One region of the Arthrobacter sp. NEB 688 genome, then DNA from elsewhere that is predicted to be linked to it. Evidence: predicted binding sites of a transcription regulator. Region 1 holds the regulator's gene; each other region holds the start of a gene.
What was found. The regulator LexA, encoded in region 1, represses DNA repair genes until DNA is damaged. The targets are predictions, from matches to a motif close to TCGAACANNTGTTCGA.
Positions count from the first base shown of each region.

Region 2: a site for LexA is predicted at 2,261-2,276, ahead of HL663_RS08770 (HNH endonuclease signature motif containing protein). Genes of this name have one in related genera too.
Region 3: a site for LexA is predicted at 3,342-3,357, ahead of HL663_RS08450 (HNH endonuclease signature motif containing protein). Genes of this name have one in related genera too.

Region 1 is NZ_CP053707.1:2,277,247-2,281,824, reverse strand. It holds gene HL663_RS10790 (hypothetical protein) at 1-155, shown strand, start outside; gene HL663_RS10785 (cobalamin-binding protein) at 178-1,029, opposite strand; gene HL663_RS10780 (GNAT family N-acetyltransferase) at 1,086-1,676, shown strand; gene HL663_RS10775 (LysM peptidoglycan-binding domain-containing protein) at 2,332-2,763, opposite strand; gene lexA (transcriptional repressor LexA) at 2,984-3,697, shown strand; gene HL663_RS10765 (succinylglutamate desuccinylase/aspartoacylase family protein) at 3,710-4,578, opposite strand, start outside.
Region 2 is NZ_CP053707.1:1,848,671-1,853,248, forward strand. It holds gene HL663_RS08755 (ThiF family adenylyltransferase) at 1-1,062, shown strand, start outside; gene HL663_RS08760 (DUF1810 domain-containing protein) at 1,065-1,499, shown strand; gene HL663_RS08765 (shikimate kinase) at 1,588-2,136, shown strand; gene HL663_RS08770 (HNH endonuclease signature motif containing protein) at 2,288-3,730, shown strand; gene HL663_RS08775 (VOC family protein) at 3,740-4,471, opposite strand.
Region 3 is NZ_CP053707.1:1,783,343-1,787,920, reverse strand. It holds gene HL663_RS08460 (HpcH/HpaI aldolase/citrate lyase family protein) at 1-686, opposite strand, end outside; gene HL663_RS08455 (HpcH/HpaI aldolase/citrate lyase family protein) at 683-1,747, opposite strand; gene HL663_RS08450 (HNH endonuclease signature motif containing protein) at 1,894-3,330, opposite strand; gene HL663_RS08445 (hypothetical protein) at 3,546-4,184, shown strand; gene HL663_RS08440 (magnesium transporter MgtE N-terminal domain-containing protein) at 4,195-4,578, shown strand, end outside.

The sequences.
Region 1 (4,578 bases):
CTCTGGGCCGCTACACCGAAGGGGCCTCGCGCCGCGAGCCCGGGCTCGGGCCCGCCTCGCCGCTGCTCGACCTCCTCCTCGTCGGCTTCGCCGCCCTGGGCCGCCGCGCCCAGGCGATGCACGACGACGAGGACCACCGCCTGCGCCGGCACTGACCCCCGCCGCTCCCCCGCCCGCTCACCCGAGGGGATGGAGGAAGGCCGCCAGCTCCTCGACGCCGTCGACGAGCCGCGGCCCCGGTCGCGCCCACAGCCCGTCGGCGTCGACCGCGTGCACGGCGACCCCGTCTGGCAGCACCCCGGCGGCCAGGAGCGCGTCGGCCTGGCGCTGCGCCCCGGCGCGGTCGTAGCCGCACGGCGCGACGACGACCACCTCGGGGGACGACGCGGCCAGGTCCTCCCAGCCGATGGCCACCGAGCGCTCCCCCGCCGCCCCGAGCACGTTCTCGCCGCCGGCGAGATCGACCATCTCGGGGATCCAGTGCCCCGGCGCGAACGGCGGGTCGGTCCACTCGAGGACCGCGACCCGCGGGCGCGCCCGCCCGGCCACCCGCTCGCGCACCGCGTCGAGGCGCCGCCGCAGGTCGGCGACGAGCGCCGCCGCCTCGGCCGGTCGTCCGACCGCCTCCCCCACGGCGCTGACGGAGGCCAGCACCTCCTCGAGGGTGTGCGGGTCGACGGTGAGCACCTCGGCGCGGCAGCCGAGGTGGCGCAGCGCCGCGTCGACGGTGGAGACGTCGAGGGCGCACACCGCGCAGAGGTCCTGCGTGACGACGAGGTCGGCGTCGAGGTCGGCCAGGGCGCCGGCGTCGAGGTGGTAGAGGTCCTCGCCGCGCTCGACCGCCGCGCACACGGCCGCGTCGATCTCGCCCGGCTCCAGCCCCTCGGGCAGGGCCGACGTCGAGACGACCCGGCGCGCACGGGCCTGCGCGGGGAAGTCGCACTCGAAGGTGACCCCGACGACCTCGTCGCCCGCGCCGAGCGCGAAGAGGATCTCGGTGGCCGAGGGGATCAGGCTGACGATGCGCACGCCCCGACCCTACGGAGGCGGTGGCGCGCTGTCGGTCGTCGGTGCTTGGCTGCGGCATGACCACCTGGGAGACCCACCCCGTCACGCCGGACCGGTTCGAGGACTTCGCCGACGTCGTCAACCCGAACCGGCGCGCCACGCACTGCTGGTGCCTCTCGCACCGGCTGCGACAGCGCGAGATCGACGAGCTCGGCGAGGGCAGCCGCGAGCAGGCCGCCCGTCGCCTCTGCGCGCGCGAGGTCCCGCCCGGGGTCGTCACCTACCGCGACGGCGTCCCGGTCGGCTGGTGCAACATCGGCGCCCGCAGCGACATCCCTCGCCTCGTGCACTCGACGAAGATCCACCCGGTCGACGACGTGCCGGTGTGGAGCATCGTCTGCCTCGTCGTGCGCGGCGGCCACCGGCGCCAGGGCGTGACGTCCCACCTCATCGAGGGGGCCGTGGCGTGGGCGGCCGCGCAGGGGGCGCCGGCGGTCGAGGCCCACCCGGTCGACCCCGGCGAGGGGCGGATGGACCTGACGATGGCCTTCGTCGGCACGCGAAAGATGTTCGAGCGGGCCGGCTTCGAGGAGGTCGGCGTCACCGACGCGGTGGCCAGCAGGATGCCGCGGCTCGTCCTGCGCCGCACGCTCCCCGGCGGCGGGTGAACGCACTGGTCCCCCCACCCCTGACCCGGTCGGGGGTCAGGGGTGAGGGGACCTGCGTACCCCAGCGGCGCGGGGCCGTGGCCTCCCGGGGAGGCGACGGCCGGGGCCGCTTCGCTCTCGTCGTCGGTTCGGTGGAGAGCCAGCGACGACGAGGGTGCGGCCCGGGGACCCTCTGTGTATCCCCGGGCCGCACGTCTCATTCCCCGGGGCTCTGGCTGTGGTGCACGAGTGCCGCCGTGTAGGCGCCGTGCCAGCCTCCCGAGGTGTCGGACCCGCGGGCGCCGCATCCGCACGACCAGTGCCACCGGCCCTGGCCGCCGCACTGGACGACCGGGTGGTGGGAGTGGCGGGAGGAGCTGCGCCGACGTGTCCGCATGCCCTGAAGTCTGTTGGTGCACAGCCCTGTCGCGCAGGGCAGGACGGCGCCGGCGGGCCGATGGGCCCGCGAGGTCCGACAGGTCGGCGGATGCTCCCTCCCCCGTTCGGCCGAGTGTGGCGCGGTTGACACCGACCGCCCGCAGGACCCACCCGCACGAGCGGGGCGGACAGCACGGAGGGCGTCGCCTTCCCTGCACGGGAGACGACGCCCTCCGGCGTCCGAGTCGGGTCGAGGGACTCGGGGATCGTGACGCGCCCGGGGGCGCGTGCGCGGGGCTCAGCCCGCGGGGATGACCAGCTGCTGGCCGGCGCGCACCTGGGCGGTGCTCAGGTCGTTGGCGAGCTGGATGGCGACGATGCCGTCGCTGATCGACATCGAGGGAAGCTCGGTGGCCGCGATCTCGGAGAGGGTCTGGCCACCGGTGACCGAGACGGTGTGCGCCGGCTCGGCCGCGCCGGCCCCGCCGAGACCCCGCAGGCCGAGGACGGTGGCGAGGGCGAGCGTCGCCATCACGAGCAGCACGAGGCGGCCGCGGCGCGTGATGCGCAGCGCGGGCTCGGCGACCGCGGCGGCGCGGCCGCCCTGGCCGGCGCCGTCGATGACGACCAGCCGCGGGCGGCGGGGAGCCACCGGGTGGGTGCTGCCGAGGTCGGTGGGGTGCCAGGCGATCGCGCTCATCATGTCCTCCATCCCGGCGGCCAGGGCCACCGTCGAACCGGTGTTCGATAGAACGTCTGTACGAGTTATAGCACGCGTGTTCGAGGCGGACAAGACACGCGTCGAACACCTGTTTGAGTTCGGGGCCGCCCGCTCGTAGGATGTCCGCATGCAGGTCAGACTGCACGGCACCACCGACAAGCCGTCTGACCTGCACAAACACCGGTCAGGACACCCCGTCGTACGGGGTGGCCTCAGCAAAGGGGTCGAGATGGCACGTCCGAGGAACGCCGACATCCACGAGATGCCCGACCGCGGCGACGGCGGGGACCTCACCCACCGCCAGCGCAAGATCCTCGAGGTCATCCGCAACGCCGTCGACCGGCACGGGTACCCGCCGAGCATGCGCGAGATCGGCGAGGCCGTCGGCCTCACCTCCCCCAGCTCGGTCGCCCACCAGCTCTCCGCGCTCGAGCGCAAGGGCTTCCTGCGGCGCGACCCCAACCGCCCGCGCGCCATCGAGGTCGTCTCCCCCGACCGCCAGGGCAGCGGCTACCGCCGGCCCGAGCAGGACGAGGGCGACGTGACCGGCATCGGCGACTCCCGCCCCGAGGCCTCCTACGTGCCGGTCCTCGGCCAGATCGCCGCCGGTGTCCCGATCACCGCCGAGGAGGTCGTCGAGGACGTCTTCCCGCTGCCCAAGCAGATCGTCGGCGAGGGCAGCCTGTTCCTCCTCAAGGTCGTCGGCGAGTCGATGGTCGACGCCGCCATCTGCGACGGCGACTGGGTCGTCGTGCGCCAGCAGCCGACCGCCGAGAACGGCGACATCGTCGCGGCGATGCTCGACAACGAGGCGACCGTCAAGACCTTCAAGCGGCGCGACGGCAAGGTCTGGCTCATGCCGCACAACCCGGCCTTCGAGCCGATCGACGGCGACCACGCGACGATCCTCGGCAAGGTCACCGCGGTCCTGCGCCGCGTCTGACCCCGCCCGGCGTCAGTCCTCGACCTCGGCGATGTGCACGACGGCGTCGCCGGAGTTGACCAGGGGCGCCTCGGTGCGCCCGACGACGATCCCGGAGCGGTCGGCGTGCACGAGGCGCACCCGCTTGCCGAGCGAGTCGAAGAGGCCGCCCAGGCGCGCGCCGCGCTCGACCCGCTCCCCCAGCCCGACCTCGAGGTGCAGCATCCCGGTGCCGCGGGCGCGGACCCACCCGCTGCGGAACGACACCGCCGACGGCGCCGGCGGGTCCTCGGCCACCGGGTCGGTCATCCCGAGCGCGGCGAGGACCCGGCGCACGCCGAGCACGCCGGCGTCGACCGCCCAGCGGTCCATCCGCCACGCCTCGCCCGCCTCGTAGAGCAGCACCGTCGCGCCCCGCTCGCGTGCGGCGTACCGCAGCGAGCCGTCGCGCAGCCGCGCGTTGAGCATCACGGGCGCCGCGAAGGCCTCGGCCAGGGCACGGGTGCGCGGGTCCTCGAGATCGGCCCGCACCTGCGGCAGGTTCGTGCGCCGGTCCGAGCCGGTGTGCAGGTCGATGCCGACCTCGCACTTGTCGACGACCTCGGTCATGAACAGGTGCGCGATGCGGCCGGCGAGCGAGCCGCGCGGCGAGCCCGGGAAGGACCGGTTGAGGTCGCGCCGGTCCGGCAGGTAGCGCTGGCCGGCCGAGAAGCCGAGGACGTTGACGATGGGGACGGCGATCAGGGTGCCGCAGAACGTCTTCGGGTCGAGCCCGGCGACGACCTGCCGCACGACCTCGACCCCGACGGCCTCGTCGCCGTGGATGGCGGCGTCGACCCAGACGGTCGGCCCCTCCTCGCGCCCGTGGACGACGCGTACGGGCAGCTCGACGTCGGCGCCCG
Region 2 (4,578 bases), 430 kb from region 1:
GTGGGCGCGGGAGGGCTCGGCTCGCCCGCGCTGCTCTACCTCGCGGCCGCCGGCGTCGGCACGATCGGCGTCGTCGACGACGACGTCGTCGAGTCGACCAACCTCCAGCGGCAGGTCGTCCACGGCGTCGCCGACGTGGGCCGGGCCAAGGTCGACTCCGCCGCCGACGCCGTCGCCGCCATCTCGCCCGACACGGTGGTCGTGCGGCACGGCGGGCGGCTCGACGCGGTGACCGCGATGGACGTCCTCGCCGACTACGACCTCGTCCTCGACGGCGCCGACAACTTCCCGACCCGCTACCTCGTCGGCGACGCCTGCGCCCGGCTCGGCATCCCCCACGTCTGGGGGTCGGTGTACCGGTTCGACGGGCAGGTGTCGGTGTGGTGGGCCGGCGAGGGGCCCTGCTACGCCTGCGTCTTCCCGCAGCAGCCGCCGCCGGACGCCGTGCCGTCGTGCGCGGTCGGCGGCGTCCTGGGCGCGGTGTGCGCCTCCGTCGGGTCGGTCATGGCGACCGAGGCGGTCAAGCTCGTCACGGGCTCGGGCGAGGTGCTCGTCGGGCGGCTGCTCGTCCACGACGCCCTGCGCCAGACCTGGGACGCCGTGCCCGTGCGGCGCGACCCGGGGTGCCCGGTCTGCGGCGCCGGCGCGGCCGCGACGCGACCGCTCGGATGGGCGACGCAGCGCGAGGACGCCTGTGCGACAGCCGATCTGCCCGAGGTCGAGGCGCCGTCCCGGCCGTCGGTGGCGGTCGAGGAGCTCGCGCGGATGCTCGCCGACCGGGACGCGGGGCGCGCCGACTTCGTGCTGCTCGACGTCCGCGAGCCGGGGGAGCGCGACGTCGCGGCCATCCCGGGCTCGGTGCTGCTGCCGGTCGGCGAGGTGCGGGCCGGTGCGCCGGTGCCGGGTGGCGACGGGCGACGTGTCGTCGTGCACTGCAAGGCCGGCGGGCGCTCGGCCGAGGCCGTCGACCTCCTACGAGCCCGCGGGGTCGACGCCTGGGACGTGCCCGGCGGCATCCTCGCGTGGTCGCGCGACGTCGACCCGTCGGTGCCGGGGTACTGACCGTGCCCGGGTCGGCGGAGGGCCTCGAGCGGTTCGTCGAGGCTCAGGACTCCGGCGGGACGTACGCCGCCGCGCTCGCGGAGCTGCGGGCCGGGCGCAAGCGCTCGCACTGGATGTGGTTCGTGCTGCCGCAGGCCGCGGGGCTGGGTCGCAGCGCCATGGCGCAGCGATACGGGGTCCGCGGCGTGGCCGAGGCGCGGGCCTACCTCGACCACCCGGTCCTGGGGCCGCGGCTGCTCGCGTGCGTCGAGGCCCTGCTCGCCCAGCCGGGGTCGGACGCCGAGGAGGTGCTCGGCGGCATCGACGCCGTCAAGCTGCGCTCGTCGATGACGCTCTTCGCGGTGGCCGCGGGGGAGGGCGCCGACGCGCCGTTCCGCGCGGTGCTGCGGCAGTACTTCGGCGGCGTCGAGGACCCCGAGACCCTTCGCCGCCTCTGATGCGCGTGTCGGTGCTCGGCGCAGACGTTTTCGAACGGGAGGGGGCGAGATGACGATGGGTCGGCCGTCACCGCCGGCAGGACCGTGGATGGTCCTGACCGGTCCCGCGGGCGCGGGCAAGACCACCGTGGGGCGGGAGGTCGCGTCCGTGGTGGAGCGGCCTTTCGTCGACCTGGACGCCGTCGCCGAGGAGTACTACGCGGAGGCGGGGTGGAGCCTCGCGAGGCTCCGGACCCGCATCGCCGCCGTCGGACGCCGCGCCGCCGAGACCGAGTGGGAGCCTGCACGAGCCCACGCGGTGGTGCGTGCCGCCGCCGACCACCCCGGGTCCGTCCTCGCGCTGGGCGCCGGTCACACCTGCTACACCGACGCCGGTCGGCTGGCCACGGTCCGCGCCGCCCTGAGGCGTTCCGCGGATGTCGTCCGCCTGCTGCCCTCGCCGGACCGCGACACGTCGTTGAGGGTGCTGCGACACCGATGCCTGACGGGCAAGGACAGGTCGTGGGTGATCGACGGGCACGACTTCCTCGCCCAGTGGCTCGACGACCCGGCCGCGCAGCTGCTCTCGACCCGGACCGTCTACACCGGCGGCGAGACGGTCGCCGACACCGCGAGGCTCCTGCTCCGAGGCGCCTGACCGCGGGCTGGAGGTCGGTCGATCAGGCACTGGTCGGATCGAGAGCGGCCCGCTGCTGATCGCTGCGATCTTGTTCTGCGCAAGGTGATTTGGTCGTCCACAGGTGGTTGCCGGCCCTTGTCCGTCGAACGTGCGTTCGATATGATGAAGTATGGATACCGAGGCCCTCTCCCGCCGCGTCGCGGCGCTGCGTGAGGAGTGCGCGCGGCCGGGTCGTGAGCTGGTCGAGGGTGGTCACGTCCTGTCCGCGGAGGAGGCGTTCGCGCTGGCCGGTGAGGCACAGGGGTTGGTGAACGCGGCGGATGCGTTGGTCGCGGTGGCGGGGGCGTGGGGTGCACGGGTGGAGACGACGGTGCGGTCGGGCTCGTGGGAGCGGGTGCATCCGGTGGGGTTCGTCGACGCGATGGCCGCGACCCGGATGTCGTTGGCGACGGGTCTGACCGAGGGGCTGGCGGGCCGGAAGGTGGCGCTGGGCGCGGCGGTGGGTGAGCGGTTCCCGCTGGTGCGTGACCTGTTGGTCGCTGGCGACGTGGCCACCGCGAACGTGCAGAAGATCCTCGACGCCCGCGCAGGGCTGGACGTGGAGGCCTGTGTGCGGGTGGATGCGGAGCTCGCGCCGCGGCTGGCGGGCATGGACCCGGCCCGGGTCGCGGGTGAGGCGCGCAGGGTGGCCACGCGGGTGGCGGCCGACCAGGTCGCGGCGCACGTGGCGTTGCGCAGGCGTGGCCGGTGTGTGGAGGTCCGTCCCGGGGAGGACGGCCTGACCGACTGGTTCGCGTCCCTGCCGACCGCGACGTCCTCGGCGATGTGGGCGGCGGTCGAGGAGCTGGCCGGCGAGTACCGGCAGACCGACGACGGGTTGTCGGTGCCGGAGTCCCGCGCGGACGCGCTGGCCGACCTGGTGCTGCGAAACGTCAAGGTCACCGCGCAGGTGACCCTCGGGGTGCCGGTCGTGAGCGACCGGTCAGCGCCGGAGCAGGCGGCGGGGACGCGGTTCCGGGTGGAGTGGGACGACGACGACACGCTCGTCGACGCGACCACCGGTGAGGTCGTGCGGTACGGCGACCTGGACGCGGAGTCCCGCGAGGAGCTGTCGTGGCTGGAGGAGCCCGCCGACCTCGACGTCGACGGGTTGCTCCTGCAGGCCGAGGTCACGCCCGGGTACGCGGTGTCCGGGACGCAGCTGCCCGGCCTCGGGTGGGTCGAGCCCGCGACGCTGGCCAACATCTTGCGGCTCCTACCGGTCGAGGTCTCCCGAGCGGTCCTCGAGGCCGACACCGGCACCCTCGCCTCCCACACGAGCAGCGCGTACAAGCCACCGAAGGCGATCAGCGACTTCGTCAAGACCCGGGACGGGACGTGCCGGATGTGGGGCTGCGCCCGACCCGCCGAACGGTGCGACCTCGACCACGTCCGTCCCTGGCCCACCGGGCAGACCACCCCCACCGGGCTCGAGTCCCTGTGCCGGCGCCATCACCGCTTCAAGCAACAAGGACGGTGGCGACCCACCCTCGCCCCGGACGGCACCGTCACCTGGCACGGACCCGACGGCGCCACCCGCACCACCGAACCCCAGCACCGCACCAGCGGCTGAGCCCGGGCGTCAGCGAGCCGGGAGGACGACGAGCTCGGTGCCGGAGGGGTCGGTCATGGTGACCGAGTCGCCCTCGGCAAGAACGGCATCCGCACGGGTGGCGCCCAGGCGCTCGAGCTCGGCCACGGCGTCCTCGAGGTCGGAACCGGGCGCCGCAGCGACCTCCAGCCGGAGACGGCTCGCACCGTCCTTCGGCGCCACCGGGCCGCCGCCCCAGGCGACCTTCGTCCCACCGGCAGGGGACTGGACCGCGGTCTCGTCGTCCTGGTCCCACACGAGCGGCCAGCCGAGCGCCTCGCTCCAGAACACGCCGGTCGACCGACCGCCGTCGCCGGCGACCTCGCCGAGCCGACCGGTGCCCGCGAGGAAGCGGTTCCAGGGCGGGATGACGCACAGCGCGTTCCCCTCCGGGTCGGCGAGGACGACGTGCTCCTCGTCGGCCGCCTGTCCCACGTCGAGGTGCCAGCCACCCAGGGTGAGGACGCGCTCGACCGTCTCCGCCATGTCGTCCGTCGAGGTGCTCGTCACGTGCAGGTGGTACCGGCTCGACGCACCCGCGGCACCCGGCCCGCCGGCCGAGGGGCGGACGCGCAGCGGCACGCACAGCGCGTCCGACGGCACGAGCGTGCGGGCGCCCGGACGGTCCTGCACCACCGTCCAGCCGAGCAGGGCGGACCAGAACGCGGCGAGCCGCGCGGGGTCCTCGGCGTCGATCGTCAGGGCCTCGAGGTGCAGTGGCACGGCCGGTCCTCCCTGTCGTCGGTGGTCCCGCGACGGTAGGAGCGCGGCCGTCCCCACCGCAACGAGATTGCCGACCCCCCACGGCGCCGCCCCGGGGCGCGCGGGTG
Region 3 (4,578 bases), 490 kb from region 1:
CAGGGGTCGACCTGACCGGGGTGGATGAGCGTCTTGCCGTCGAAGCCGAGGTCACGTCCCTCGCGGCACTCGGCCGCGAAGCCGCGGGCGTCCCGGACGTCGTTGAACACGCCGTCGAGCACCGCGACACCGGCCGCGCGGCCGGCGAGGAGGACGGTCGACAGCGCCGTCAGCAGGGGCGCGCGCCCGGGCACGAAGCGCGCCTGGAGCTCCTTGACGAGGTCGTTGGTGCCGAGCACGAGGACGGCCAGCCGGTCGGAGGCGGACGCGATGGCGCGCGCGTCGAGGACGGCGCCGGGGGTCTCGACCATCGCCCAGAGACGCGTGCGGTCGGGGACGCCGTGGCGCTCCATCGCGGCCACGAGGTCGCGAACCTCCTGTGCCGAGCCGACCTTGGGGACGACGATGCCGTCCGGGCCTGCCGCGCAGGCGGCCTCGAGGTCGGCGTCGTGCCACTCGGTGCCGAGCCCGTTGACGCGGATGGTCACCTCGCGGTGGCCGTACTCACCGGACGACGCTGCGGCGCAGGCGTTCTCGCGAGCCTTCGGCTTGTCGTCCGGGGCGACCGCGTCCTCGAGGTCGAGGATCAGGCCGTCGACCGGCAGCGTCTTCGCCTTCTCGAGGGCACGCTCGTTGCTGCTCGGCATGTAGAGGACCGAGCGGCGGGGACGGTAGGTGTCGCTCATGCGTCGCTCCGCTCGGCGTAGAGCTCGGCGAGCTCGGGGTCGTTGGCCGACAGGCGCTCCGCGAGCTCGAGGATGACGAGGCACTGCTTGAGGCTCGCGTCGTCCTCCATCTTGCCGTCGAGCATGACGGCGCCGGTGCCGTCACCCATCGCCGCCCGCACCCGACGGGCGTGAGCGACGTCGTCGGCCGAGGGGCTGAAGACCTTCTTGGCGATGGCGATCTGGACCGGGTGCAGGGTCCACGTCCCGACGCAGCCGAGGAGGAAGGCGTTGCGGAACTGGTCCTCGCACGCGACCACGTCCTTGATGTCCCCGAAGGGCCCGTAGTACGGGAAGATCCCGTGCATCGCGCAGGCGTCGACCATCCGCGCGATCGTGTAGTGCCACAGGTCCTGCTGGAAGACCGGCCGCGGACCCTCGACGTCGCCGTCGACCGGGTCCCGGCGCACGAGGTAGCCGGGGTGGCCCCCGCCGACGCGCGTCGTCTTCATCCGGCGGTCGGCCGCGAGGTCGGCGGGGCCGAGGCTGATGCCCTGCATCCGCGGGCTCGCGCCGGCGATGGCCTCGACGTTGGCCATCCCCCGGGCGGTCTCGAGGATCGCGTGGACGAGGATCGGGCGGGTCACGCCGGCCTTCGCCTCGAGCTGCGCGAGCAGCCGGTCGACGTAGTGGATGTCCTCGGGCCCCTGCACCTTGGGGACCATGACGACGTCGAGCCGGTCACCGATCTCGGTGACGAGCGTCGTGAGGTCGTCCAGGGCCCACGGGCTGTCGAGCGCGTTGATGCGCGTCCAGAGCTGGGTGTGCTCGCCGAAGTCGGTGGCCTGCGCGATGTCGACGAGCCCCTGGCGGGCCGCCTCCTTGTTCTCGGCCTTGACGGCGTCCTCGAGGTTGCCGAGGAGGACGTCGACCGTGCCGACCAGGTCCGGGACCTTCGCGGCCATCTTCGGGTTGCTCGGGTCGACGAAGTGGATCATCCGGCCGGGGCGGGCCGGCACCTCGCGGAGCGGCGTCGGCGCCCCCACGGCGAGGGGGGCGAAGAAGTCCTTGGCGCTGCGCATCGTCGAGCCTTCCGAGGCGGGGTGCACGGTCGCCTCGGACGCTAGCAGCGGGGTGGGCGCCTCCCGCATGAGCCACGTCACGGTGTGACCCACGCCGCGGCCGGCCCGGAGCACTCAGGGGCAGGGGTGACGGTCGCCGCCGCGGCTCACCCGGAGAGGCGGTGAGCGGGTTCGGTGGTGCGGGTGGCGCCGTCGGGTCCGTGCCAGGTGACGGTCCCGTCCGGTGCCAGGATCGGTCGCCAACGCCCTTGTTGCTTGAGGCGGTGATGGCGTCGGCAGAGCGCAGCGAGGTTGCCCGGTGACGTGCTGCCGCCGGGCCAGGGTCGGACGTGGTCGAGGTCGCAGCGTGCGGCGGGGCGGGTGCAGCCCCACATCCGACACGTCCCGTCGCGAGTCTCGACGAAGTCGCTGACGGCCCTGGGTGGCCGGTACGCCGCAGTGGTGAGGGAGGACAGGGTGCCACTGCCCGCCTCGAGCACGGCCCGGGCGACCTCGACCGGCAGCAGCTTCAAGAGGTTGGCCAGGGTGGCGGGCTCGACCCACCCCAGGCCGGGGAGCTGGGTGCCGGACACGGCGTACCCGGGAGTCACCTCGGCCTGGAGGACGGCGTGGTCGCTGGGGTCGTCGGCGGGCTCCTCGAGCCACGACAGCTCCTCCCGCGACTGAGGGTCCAGGTCGCCGTACCGCACGAACTCACCCGTCGTCGCGTCGACGAGGGTGTCGTCGTCGTCCCACTCCACCCGAAACCGCGTCCCCGCCACCGGCTCCGGCGCCGGCCGGTCGGTGACCACCGGCACCCCGAGAGTCACCTGCGCGGACACCGTCACGTTTCTGAGGACGAGATCGGTCAGGGCGTCCGCGCGGGACTCCGGCAGGGACAGGGCGTCGTCGAGCGCGCGATAGTCCCCGGCCAGCGCTTCGACCGCCGTCCACATCGCGCTCGACGTGGCCGTCGGCAACGCGGCGAGCCACTCGGTCAACCCGTCCTCACCCGGGCACACCTCCACCCGCCGACCCTTCCTCGTCCGCGCCACCTGCGCCGCGACCTGGTCCGCCGCCACCCGGGAGGCCACCCGGCGAGCCTCACCCGTCACGCGCGCCGGGTCCATCCCCGCCAGACGAGGAGCCAGGGCTCCGTCGACCCGCTCGCACGCCTCGACGTCCAGCCCGGCACACGCGTCGATGACCTTGTGCGCCGACGCCGCCGGCACCTCACCACCCAGCAGCAGGTCCAACAGCCGCGGGAAGCACCCACCCAACGCCGCCCCGAGCGAGACCTTCCGCGTGGCCAGACCCTCCGTCACACCCGTCGCCAAGGACATCTGCGTCCCGGACATCTGGTCCATGAACCCCAACGGGTGGACCCGCTCCGTGCCCATCAGCGTCAGCTCGAACCGCGCACCCCACGCCCCCGCCACTGCCGTCGCACCCTCGGCTGCGTTCACCAACCCCTGCAGCTCACCCGCGAGCGCGAACGCCTCGTCCTCCGACAACCGGTGACCGCCCTCCACCAGCTCACGACCCAGCCGCGCGCACTCCTCGCGCAACGCCGTCACGCGGCGGGAGAGGGTCCCGGTGTCCATGCCCCATCCTACCGAACACGCGTTCGACGGGCAAGCATCCAAGCGCACCTGTGGACGACCAAAATCACTCCCCCACAGACGATCTCGTGTCCCGAGCGCCTGCGCCCGCACGCGCCGCCGGGCGCGACCTGACCTCGTCGACGACCCGACCCACGCAGGCGGTCGGGAGGTCCGCCGGGAGCCCGCCACACGCTCGGTGTGGGAGAGTGCGACCCATGCCCGACGAGGCGACCACCGACGCACCGGACACCGCCGTCCCACCCGCTCCCCCACGGGTCGACGTGACGAAGCTCGTCAACGAGGCGGCGTCCAAGTCCGGCCTGCTCTGGGTGCGCCTCCCGGAGGGCACGACGCACCCGGTGTGGCACGTCTGGCACGACGACGGCGACGAGCGGGGCACGGGGCCGGCGGCCTACGTCGTCTCCGGCCCGGGCGAGCAGCACCTGCCCTGGCTGCCCGACGAGGTCGAGCTCGTCCTGCGCAGCAAGGACACCGGCGGACGCCTCCTGACGATGCACGCGACCGCCCGCGCCCTGGAGCCGGGCACCGACGCGTGGGAGCAGGCGGCGGCCGTCCTGCGACCCGAGCGGCTCAACGCGCCGGGCAGCGCCGAGGAGGTCCTCGAGCGCTGGCGCGACCACAACACCCTCCACGTCCTCACCCCCCACGGGCGCCCCGGCGAGCAGCCCGGCCACTACGACGACGGCAGCGGCGCCGCCCCCGTCCGCCCCGCGGCCCCGGCGACCGCCCGCCGGCGCCCCTGGCACTGGCGCGGCCGGGCCGGCGCCCGCCGCAACACGACCCCCGAGAACACGACCCACGAGCCGTCCTCGACCCCGCCCGACGGCGGATAGCCTGTCGGACGTGAGCACGCCGACCCGCGCCTTCGTCGGCCGCCTGTCCGAGCTGGACGTCTTCGACCCGCTCGGTGACAAGGTGGGCCGCGTCCGCGACGTCGTCGTCACGTTCAGCGCCAGCAAGGCCCGTCCGCGCGCCATCGGCCTCGTCGTCGAGGTGCCCGGCCGGCGGCGCGTCTTCGTCCCGATGACCCGCGTCACCTCGGTCGAGGGCGGCCAGGTCATCACGACCGGGCTGGTCAACATGCGCCGCTTCGAGCAGCGCCCCAACGAGACCCTCGTCGTCGCCGAGCTCCTCGAGCGCACCGTCCAGGTCCGCACCGAGGACGGCGACATCGCGACGGCCACCGTCCAGGACGTCGGCATCGAGCAGCTCGGCCAGCGGGGATGG